Regions from separate parts of the Halomonas sp. 3A7M genome, predicted to be linked through region 1. Evidence: predicted binding sites of a transcription regulator. Region 1 holds the regulator's gene; each other region holds the start of a gene.
The links. The regulator FNR, encoded in region 1, switches genes on or off when oxygen is low (the NO sensors DNR and NnrR bind a similar motif). The targets are predictions, from matches to a motif close to TTGATNTANATCAA.
Positions count from the first base shown of each region.

Region 2: ccoM (cytochrome c oxidase subunit CcoM) is a predicted target of FNR. The motif match lies at 2,025-2,038, and genes of this name have one in related genera.
Region 3: INT19_RS00705 (OmpW/AlkL family protein) is a predicted target of FNR. The motif match lies at 1,393-1,406, and genes of this name have one in related genera.

Region 1 covers NZ_JABUZD010000174.1:162,923-166,203, reverse strand. Annotated here, with positions in the region: gene INT19_RS18810 (DNA polymerase III subunit epsilon) at 1-590, shown strand, start outside; gene ttcA (tRNA 2-thiocytidine(32) synthetase TtcA) at 657-1,622, shown strand; gene fnr (fumarate/nitrate reduction transcriptional regulator Fnr) at 1,609-2,361, opposite strand; gene hemN (oxygen-independent coproporphyrinogen III oxidase) at 2,420-3,281, opposite strand, start outside.
Region 2 covers NZ_JABUZD010000035.1:32,622-35,902, forward strand. Annotated here, with positions in the region: gene INT19_RS02740 (GGDEF domain-containing protein) at 1-986, opposite strand, end outside; gene INT19_RS02745 (hypothetical protein) at 1,094-1,606, opposite strand; gene ccoM (cytochrome c oxidase subunit CcoM) at 1,789-1,914, opposite strand; gene INT19_RS02750 (FKBP-type peptidyl-prolyl cis-trans isomerase) at 2,157-2,675, opposite strand; gene INT19_RS02755 (AmpG family muropeptide MFS transporter) at 2,794-3,281, shown strand, end outside.
Region 3 covers NZ_JABUZD010000013.1:9,806-13,086, reverse strand. Annotated here, with positions in the region: gene putP (sodium/proline symporter PutP) at 1-1,258, shown strand, start outside; gene INT19_RS00705 (OmpW/AlkL family protein) at 1,521-2,147, shown strand; gene INT19_RS00700 (YqcC family protein) at 2,275-2,607, opposite strand; gene INT19_RS00695 (DUF3549 family protein) at 2,893-3,281, shown strand, end outside.

The DNA.
Region 1 (3,281 bases):
GCGAAAGCGACCGCCGACGCTGGGCAGATTCCCCCTACGCATGGCTGTTTCAGCCCTACATGGGGGAGGAAATGGTGGCGCTTGCCTGCCAGGCTAGCCCAGGCCAAGCGCCGGTGGTCAGCGTCGCTGCTGTTGTCTTAAGCCCAGGGAGAGTGCAGACCAGCCGAGCCTGGGTGGCTACCCTGGCAGAAGAGCAGAACAACAACGCCCCCGCGCTGCGGCGACATCATCAGCTGTATGCGACGGACACGGTGCTGGCGCCTAACGCTGAGCATCTTGGGGCGCTAGCTGAATTCATCGGTAATCGGCCGCTAATTGGTTGGCAGTTAGGCCGCTCGGTGGAACACCTTAATCTTTTGTTTAAAGCAGGGTTGGGATTTGGTTTGCCCAATGCCCAGGTCGATGTTGGTAAGCTACACTATCGCCAACTGCGTCGCTTACATCCGCAGTGTGAGACGAACGGCCACTTGACGGAAGCGCTCGCTCGTTGGCAAATGCCCGCTCTTCAGTGGATGGGAGTGCTGGGGGATGCAACCGCAAGCGCGCTTTTATATCTGCGTTTGCAGCGCGAGATCGCCCAGCAGGGATAGTCGTTACTACCCTCATGGGATGAATCCACGGGTTTATCTTGGGTGGACGTGGTGAGTCTTGTTAGAATGCCCGCTGCTTCTTCTACCATCGGCAGTGCCTACACCATGCTACAACCTGACTATTTTGACCCCGCAGCGCCTGATACTGTTTCTGTTGACAGCCCTGCTGTTAATAGCGCACAGACACCATCCGAGCATCACGCCGCTAAACAGAAGCGTGAATTTAATAAGCTACAAAAGCGCTTACGGCGAGAGGTTGGCAACGCCATCATTGATTATCAAATGATTGGTGAAGGTGACAAGGTGATGGTGTGCCTGTCTGGCGGCAAAGATAGCTATACGATGCTGGAGATACTGCTTAACCTGCAGCGCAACGCGCCGGTTAATTTCTCTCTGGTCGCCGTCAATATGGATCAAAAACAGCCAGGCTTCCCGGAGCATGTGTTGCCCCAATACCTAAATAAAATGGGGGTTGAATACCACATTCTAGAGCGTGACACCTACTCGGTGGTGAAAGAGAAAACCCCGGAAGGAAAAACGACCTGCGCGCTCTGCTCACGACTAAGACGTGGCTCTCTTTATGGGTTTGCCGAGGAAATTGGGGCTACGAAAATTGCCCTAGGGCATCATCGTGAAGATATTTTAGAAACGTTATTTCTTAACATGTTCTTTGGTGGCACTTTGAAAGCAATGCCTCCCAAGCTTTTATCTGACGATGGCAAGAATATTGTCATTCGCCCCCTTGCCTACTGCAAAGAGGCTGATATTGCAGAGTTTGCTCGGCTAATGGAATTCCCGATTATTCCCTGCAACTTATGTGGCTCTCAGCCCAATCTCCAGCGTCAAGTTGTCAAAGATATGTTGGCTGAGTGGGATAAAAAACATCCAGGACGTCTAGAGAGCATGTTTAAAGCGGTGACCAATGTAGCGCCTTCCCAGCTAGCAGACCGCCGTTTATTTGACTTTGCTGGCCTTGAAGCCAAACAAGCGGCGTTGATGGAAGGGCGTATTCAGGCGCTTAGCGTGGACTAGCCGACTGTTCTTCCTCTTCAGTTAGCGTGATGAGGCGCCGCATATCTAAAATATTAACCTCGCGCCCTGAAACAGCCACCACCTCTTGCTGTTGAAAGCGGCTAAGAATACGGCTGACCGTCTCTACCGCCAAGCCTAAGTAATTGCCGATGTCGGCGCGGGACATGGAGAGTCTGAAGCTATAAGGCGAGTATCCACGTCGACGAAAACGGTCTGAAAGGGTGACTAAAAAGCTGGCTAGTCGTTGATCGGCCGTCTTACGCGATAGCAAGCGCATCATGCGCCGGTCATCCCGCAATTCTTTGCTCATGCTCCGATAAAGCTGGCCACGTAGTTCGGGCAGTTCTTCGGAAAGCAGGTCCAAGCGATCAAATGGAATTTCACATACCGTTGTGGTTTCCAGTGCAATGACGCTACCGGGGTAGTGCTCTTCATCAATTCCGTCCAATCCCACTAGTTCGCTGGGAAGGTAGAAATTTGTCAGCTGATCATTGCCGTTCCCTTCGCTGGTCACCTGTTTCAGGCTGCCTGAGCGGACGGCATACACACTGGTGAAGTGATCGCCCTGGCGAAACAGGGGCTCGCCTTTTTTGAGCGGTGCGCGGCGGCGAATGATGGCATCAAACTGGCCCATATCCTCAAGCTCTAAGGCAAGCGGCAGACACAGCGAGCTTAGGCTACAGGTCTGACAGCGCGCCTCTTGCAGTAGTGAGCGTCGTTGGCTGGCGGGGTGTGGCATATCATTCTCCCTTTCTCGTTAGCCATCATAGGCCCAGAGGCAAGACGTCTCAACAAGCTTATACAATCTTAGAGTAGCGCTGAGTCGGCTGGTCAGCTATGCGAGCATCAAAGGCCATCGCCAAATGGCGAATCAGCAGCCGCCCAGTGGGGGTGGCGCTAATAACTTGCCGATGGCGAGTGATTAAACCGTCTTGCTCAGCTGTCTTCAATTGCTCAATTGCGGTGGAAAAATAATCACTAGCATCGATGTGCCAACGCCTTCCAACTGCCGCTAGATCAATGTGCATGTCGCACATTAGCCGTTCAATCACGTCTCTTCGTATTAGGTCATCCTTATTTAACCTTAATCCTTTGACGGTTGCCAGCTTACCTTGATCTAAGGCTGCTTCATATTGGCCAAGCTGAGTCGGGTTTTGTGCGTAAACGTCGTCAACCCGTGATATAGCGGATACGCCTAAGCCAACTAAATCGCACTGTGCATGGCTAGAGTAGCCCTGAAAATTGCGTTGTAAGGTGCCGTTGCGCTGTGCAATCGCTAGGCTATCGTCAGGTCGTGCAAAGTGATCCATGCCAATATGCACATAGCCTGCATTAGTCAGCATTTCTATGGTGGTATGCAAAATAGCCAGCTTTTCATCAGCGCTGGGAAGGTCCGTTTCGTTAATGCGTCGCTGTGGCGCAAAGCGGGTGGGCATGTGCGCATAATTAAATACCGACAGCCGTGCGGGGTTGAGTTCGATGACTTGGTTTAGCGTCTCGGCAAAGCTTTTTTCGGTTTGAAATGGCAGCCCATAAATCAAATCAAGATTGAGTGAGCGAAAACCAAGACGGTGAGCTTCTTCCATTAACGTTTCGGTGAGTACCCGGGGTTGTACGCGGTTGATAGCTTTTTGTACCTGCAGGTTTAAATCCTGTACG
Region 2 (3,281 bases), on a different contig from region 1:
TTATCAGCAGCTTTATAGGCACTTGGAAAGGTCGCATCCCCTGCGGTAAAGCATACTGCCCCAATACTCAAGGTGACCCTTTCATTGTGCGGGTGCGCGGGGTGTTTGAAATCAGCCTGCTCTAAAACAGACGTTAATTGATCACAGTAGCCAATCAATAACGCATCATCATCACAAGGCAATACTGCGGCAAACTCATCCCCGCCTAATCGGTATAGTTTTGCCTCTGCTCCCAGTACATATTTCAGCAGACTGGCTAAGCGCCGTAACAGTTGATCCCCCTCAGGATGTCCCAATGAATCGTTGTACTGCTTAAAGAAGTCGATATCGACCAAGATCAAAGCAAGCGCAGCCCCTTCTTTGGTAGCGACATCCTGATGCAGCGCACTGCGGTTACCTATCCCCGTCAGCGGATCACGCATCGCATGCTGCATCCAGGCTATGGTTTGCTTAGTCGCACGCTCTGTACGCCGTAACTGACGCTCATGCATTACCCAAAACAGCAGCCCTAGTGCAAAAATCACCATGCTCGAATAGGTGAGAATCTGATTATACCGTCGGGTGCTTTCGGAAAACTCATTAATTGCCATACCACGCAGGTCGAGCTGATTCATCTCAATGTTCGTTAAACAATCAATTGGGCCCAACAGTTCAGCTGCAGCATCAAACGGTGTCACGGTAGTTTCTGTAAGGCGCTCTGTTAGTAAATTGAGGGTTTGTAAACTCGGCTGGGTACAGCTGTACCTTTGACGATATACCTCGACATCAATTAGCCCATAGGCAAGATCGAGATTAAGCCTAACCGTTTGTCGCTGTTCATCGTCAAAGGGCTGTTCGCTTAACAAATGTTGTTGGGCGAGCTGTAAATATGCCCGAGACCTGGTAGCCAATTGCTGCCCTGTCAAATTGCCTGTCTGGCTGAAGTAAGCCTGTATTTCGGGATATACCCAGCGCGCCTCATAAACAATAACTACCATCAATGCCATAAAACTCATGAGGCTCAATGATAACCACGTTACATAGCGGCGCTTCCTAGCGAAAGGAACGGGGGGTGGCAGTGGTACGGCAGGTGGAGAAGGCGGCGGCTCAATGATCACCAACGGGCCTCAATACTTCGAATCATCCATATCCAGTCGTTGAACTCACGCAGGCTCTTGATATCACGCTGATCATTATAAGCCAGATCAACCAGCCGCAATGGCCCCCGCGAACGCAATGTAAGTGGCTCTCCACTCTCTGCCGTGACCATTAACCACTTAGGATCATCCCAGCCATCTAACGTCACTTCGTAATCATCCCATGTCGTAAAGTGCAATGCGGGAGGAACTTCGCCAAACTGATTAATGAGAAAGCGACGGAATTCAAGCCCATGCATCTCTAGTTCTCGGCCTTGAAAAGGATCAAATACTGGCGAGGTAATCGTAGATTGTTGACGTAACTCATTAAGAGAGAGTGCTGTGGTTTTTTCACCATTAATGACGCTTAATGCTTGAGCATAGACCGGCACTGATAGCCAGCTAAGTAATAGAAGAATACAGGCAACACTAGCTTTGGGATAATGATGAGCGCAACAGCGTATGGCAACGATTGAATTAGCAGCATTCATGGCAAATGGCTTCCTTGCGGTACAATGCCTTATTGTACAACTAGGTACTTTACCAGACGATTAATGCGAATACTCGAAAACATAGTTTTAATTAATAAAAAAGCCGACCCAACTGGGCCGGCAACAGGAAGCTCGCTGTTAAAAGCAAGCTCCCTCCCCTGACGACGGTCACCACAACGGCGTTAATGCTTTTTACGTTCATCCTTACGGAGGTGGTCGCGTACAATAAAACCTACCCAACCAACCATGAAAGCAATCATTAACGCGACAGTAACTAGACCGAAAATAACAGCATCATCCCAATACATGGTGATCCCCTCCTGCCGTGATGTATGACACCATCCTAGTGCGTTAATCGCGGCAGGAAGCTGACCTGGGTCAAGCTTTTCAGCGGGGTTATTTGCGGCCCATCAGGAACTTGATATGGGTCAGTTTTTAACGCTTAAAATACGCTGCAGCTTTAAAATACACTGTCAATTTTGAGCACGCTGAAGATTTAAGGCCTGTGAAACTTAAAGTCTGTGAAACTTAAAGCCCCTAAAACTTGCTGCTAAAGCACTTTTCGATCTTCTACTTTGCTGTGTTCGGTTCCCGGCGGTAGAGGGTGGCCTTTCGCCAGCTCTGCACGGGTTGCATCACGCACCTCCAGCACGTTGACTTGATAGCGAAGCGTATGGCCTGCCAGCGGATGATTTGTATCGACCGTCACCATGTCCCCATCAACACTAACCACCGTGACAATTTGCGGGCCTGCTTCACCTTCTGTTTGGAAACGGCTACCGGGTTCAAGCGCTGCGCTGCCAAACGACCCACGACTCACCTGTTGCACCAAGTCTTCATTACGGATGCCGTAGGCATCAGCAGGCGCAAGCGTGACACGCAGCTCATCTCCAGCGGCTTTATCTTCCAGAGCACTCTCTAAACCGGGCAAAATATTATCGTGTCCATGGAGGTACTCTAAGGGCTTATCACGTGCGTTGGAGTCATCTAGCACGCGGGTACTGCCATCGCTAAGCACATCGCTTAACACGTAGTGTAAAGTGACTACTTGATGGGCTGTAATCGACATTGAAAACTCCTCTCCGGTAAGCTATCGGCTTTGTCATGGATATCAGGCCTAGTCTACCACTGAGCGGTTTTTAGCGGGCCTCGATGCAGACGTTTTCTTTCCTGGAGTGTTAACCAATATGCCCACCCCTACTCCCCAGCGCAGCTGGCTGGATGCGTTAGGTATTTACTGTCGTGCACCTGTCATCACCATGCTGTTTCTAGGTTTTTCAGCAGGCTTACCTTTTTTGCTAGTGTTTTCCACTCTCTCTGCATGGCTACGCAGTGACGGCGTTGAAGTGGCCGCCATTGGCTTCTTCGCCTGGATTGGCATGCTCTACTCAATCAAGTTTTTTTGGGCACCTATCGTTGACCGACTTGCCCTGCCGATCTTAACCCGCACGTTTGGCCAGCGGCGTGGCTGGATGCTGCTTGCCCAGGGGATGATTGCGGCAGGGTTGATGGGCTTAGCGGGAGTCAGTCCCGTAGGCAACCTAGGCTGGGTAGCAGCCTTTGCGCTGCTGATAGCCTTTGGCTCGGCCACCCAGGATATCGCCATCGACGCGTATCGCATCGAATCCGCGGATGACGATGTACAAGCAGCGATGGCCTCTACTTACATTATCGG
Region 3 (3,281 bases), on a different contig from region 1:
CATTGGCCTTCTGGTGGGCGCGTTCTTCAACTGGACCCTGGTCGCCCCCCGACTGCGTGAACAGACGGTTCACTACGGTAATGCGATTACCATTCCAGCCTTTTTGGCAAACCGATTTCCGACACGTGCGCTTTCACTGCGCACGGTGTCTGCTATCGTTATCGTCATCTTTTTCGCGGTTTACACGGCATCAGGTCTAGTCGCTGGGGGCAAACTGTTTGAAAGCGCGTTTGCCGGTATTTTTAACATCGGCGGCATGAGCGACTATGCTATAGGCATCCTCATTACACTTGGCGTGGTACTTGTCTACACCGTTGTTGGCGGCTTCCTGGCCGTGAGTATGACTGACTTCGTGCAAGGCTGCATCATGATGCTGGCGCTAGTAATCATGCCTGCAGTGGTGCTATTTGGCGAAGGCGGCGGCGGATTCTCCCAAGCATCACAGACGCTAAATGAAGTCGACCCCACCCTGCTATCCTGGACGTCAGGGCTGACCTTTATTGGCTGGCTCTCTGCGGTTACCTGGGGACTGGGGTACTTCGGTCAACCACACATCATTGTGCGCTTTATGGCCATTCGGACGCTGAAAGATGTGCCTACTGCCCGTAATATCGGCATGAGCTGGATGCTTATTTCCCTGATTGGCGCGGTCTCTCTAGGTCTGTTTGGCCGGGCTTATGCAGTCCGCAACGGCATGGATATCGAGGATCCAGAAACGATCTTCATCATTCTGGCGAACCTGCTATTCCACCCGCTGGTCACCGGCTTCCTCTATGCGGCACTGCTTGCTGCGATTATGAGCACCATTTCCAGCCAATTGTTAGTATCGTCGTCTTCATTGACCGAAGACTTCTATCGCCTGTTCCTAAGAAAGGAAGCAACCGATAAAGAGTGCGTAAAGGTCGGTCGAATCTGTGTCGTACTGGTTGGTCTGGTGGCCGCTGTGATTGCGTCAAATCCGGACTCGCAAGTTCTTGGACTCGTAAGTAATGCCTGGGCTGGCTTTGGCGCAGCATTTGGCCCGCTGATCATTCTGTCGCTAATGTGGTCTCGCACGAACGGAGCTGGCGCCATTGCAGGTATGGTAGTGGGTGCTGCTACCGTCATGATTTGGATTGCATTAGGCTGGAACGGAGAATTTATGGGTGGCCCCGGCGTGTACGAGATCATCCCTGGCTTCATCGCTGCCTTTATTGCCATCTTGGTGGTTAGTAGCATAACTGCCGATGCGGGTGAATATCAGCATATTGATCGCTAGACGAGCGTCAATGACACACTCAGCTTAATTAAAAATTAGCTGATTATTGAGGCCTTCCCATGCCACGGGAAGGCCTCTTTCACTTCTGACAGCCTCTTTTAAAAGCCCATTATTTAGCGGCGGAGCTCCACTCTTTGCCCCAGGTCAATAACCTGCCCTCCTCTACCCGATACACTCTTTGCATGGTTCGCGATCATGTCGAACAACGGTTCATGTTAACCACTCACTGCAAAGACTCACATTAATGGTCAGGAGCAATGCTATGCGCCATAACTCTCTTTCAACACTGCTCACCACTGGACTTGCAGCAGCCACATTGATGGCAAGCGGCCAAGTTTTAGCTTACGGCGCTGGCGATTTCTTTACTCGCGTGGGTGTTGCCAAAGTGGAGCCGAAAAGCGACAACGGTTCATTAGCCGGAGGCGCGTTCGCGGTTGATGTTCAGGATAAAACCGATTTCGCATTTACCCTGGGCTACCGCTTCCACGACAAAATGGGCATCGAATTACTGGCAGCCCTACCGTTTGAGCACGATATCGCCCTGAACGGTGATAATCTTGCCTCTACCAAGCACCTTCCACCAACTCTAACGCTCCAGTACTACCCGCTAGGTGGCACTGATGCGCGCGTACAGCCTTATGTCGGCGCAGGTATTAACTACACCTTTTTCTCTGATGAAGAGCTAGCCATAGGCGAACTGGAGCTGGACGACTCCTGGGGTGCCGCTGCTCAAGTGGGTATCGATTTGCTTATCGATGAAAACTGGGCACTTAACGCAGCCGCGTGGTATATCGACATCGATACTGACGCGACCGTTAACGGTGCCGCTGCAGGCACGGTAGAGATTGATCCCTTAGTGGTTATGGCAGGCTTAAGCTATCGCTTCTAACACCGCTAAGGCTGTGCTAGCCGCATAATCGCATGAAAAATGCCCAGTCCCGCTGCTTGCGGCGCTGGGCATTGTCTTTGCCGATACCCTCATAAAACTAGGCTTCAGCTTCTCGTATTAGTGCGACCTAGTTTTCGGTAACTAACCGATCTATCTTTTCAACAGCTCGAACAACCAGTAGCTGGTCACTGGCACGAACTTTTTCCTGCATTAGATATGCAGCCACTGCCGGCGCCACATCGCACTTGGCAGGCATAGCGGCCTGGGCATCAATCAGTGCATTTAATCGAGCGATAAAAACAAATCGAATCCACTGAGGCAGCGACATCGTGTCGATACAGAAGGGTTGCTGACTATTAAATGCTGAAATATCAGGCGTTGGCATACGCCATAAGTTAGCGGCCTTCATAGTGGCTTCAAGCTCAAGAAGCGCGGTTTGAAGCTGTTGATGGACGCTCATAAGCACCTTTTCCATTTGAATCAGTAAAGCTTTATTATCCCAGCACTGTGGGTAAGTTGCCAACCGTCTGACAGAGTTTGTGTCTTATTCACAGATTCACAGAAAACCTGCAAGAGGCTGTGGATAAACTATGGAAAGATGTCGCTACTGTTACTCTCATGCGGGTTACACCATGTTGTGCAATTTTTAACCATTTTGATAATAAAGCACGGATTAATCAGCGTTTGCGGCTGACAGTGACACATCAGCAAGGTAGAGTGCAGGCTTGAAATGCGGAAGGATGTCATGCAACCAATCCAGACACTTGATGAGTTTTTTACACGTAGCGGCGCGGACGTTTCCCTCTACCATATGGGACGACGAGTAACGGACTGCCCACGAGAAACACTGCGTGCATTCGAAAATGGCGAGATAGCCTGGCCGGAACCCTGGCAACAGCAGGCACGTCTTGGCGTAGTATTTCGTATGGGTGACATGCCTGAGCCAGCCATCTGGTTTTTGGCGCTGCCGCTAGACGAACAGGGCAAGCTCTCCCCTGCCCAACGAGACGGTTTTATTAATCGCTTGCTCGAAACCCTTGGGCGAAATGCTGCGCAGCTAGAAAATAAGCTAGGCCAGGCAGAAACTGCTGACGTGGATCATCTAATGAAGGATAATCCGCTCGCTTTTTCGCC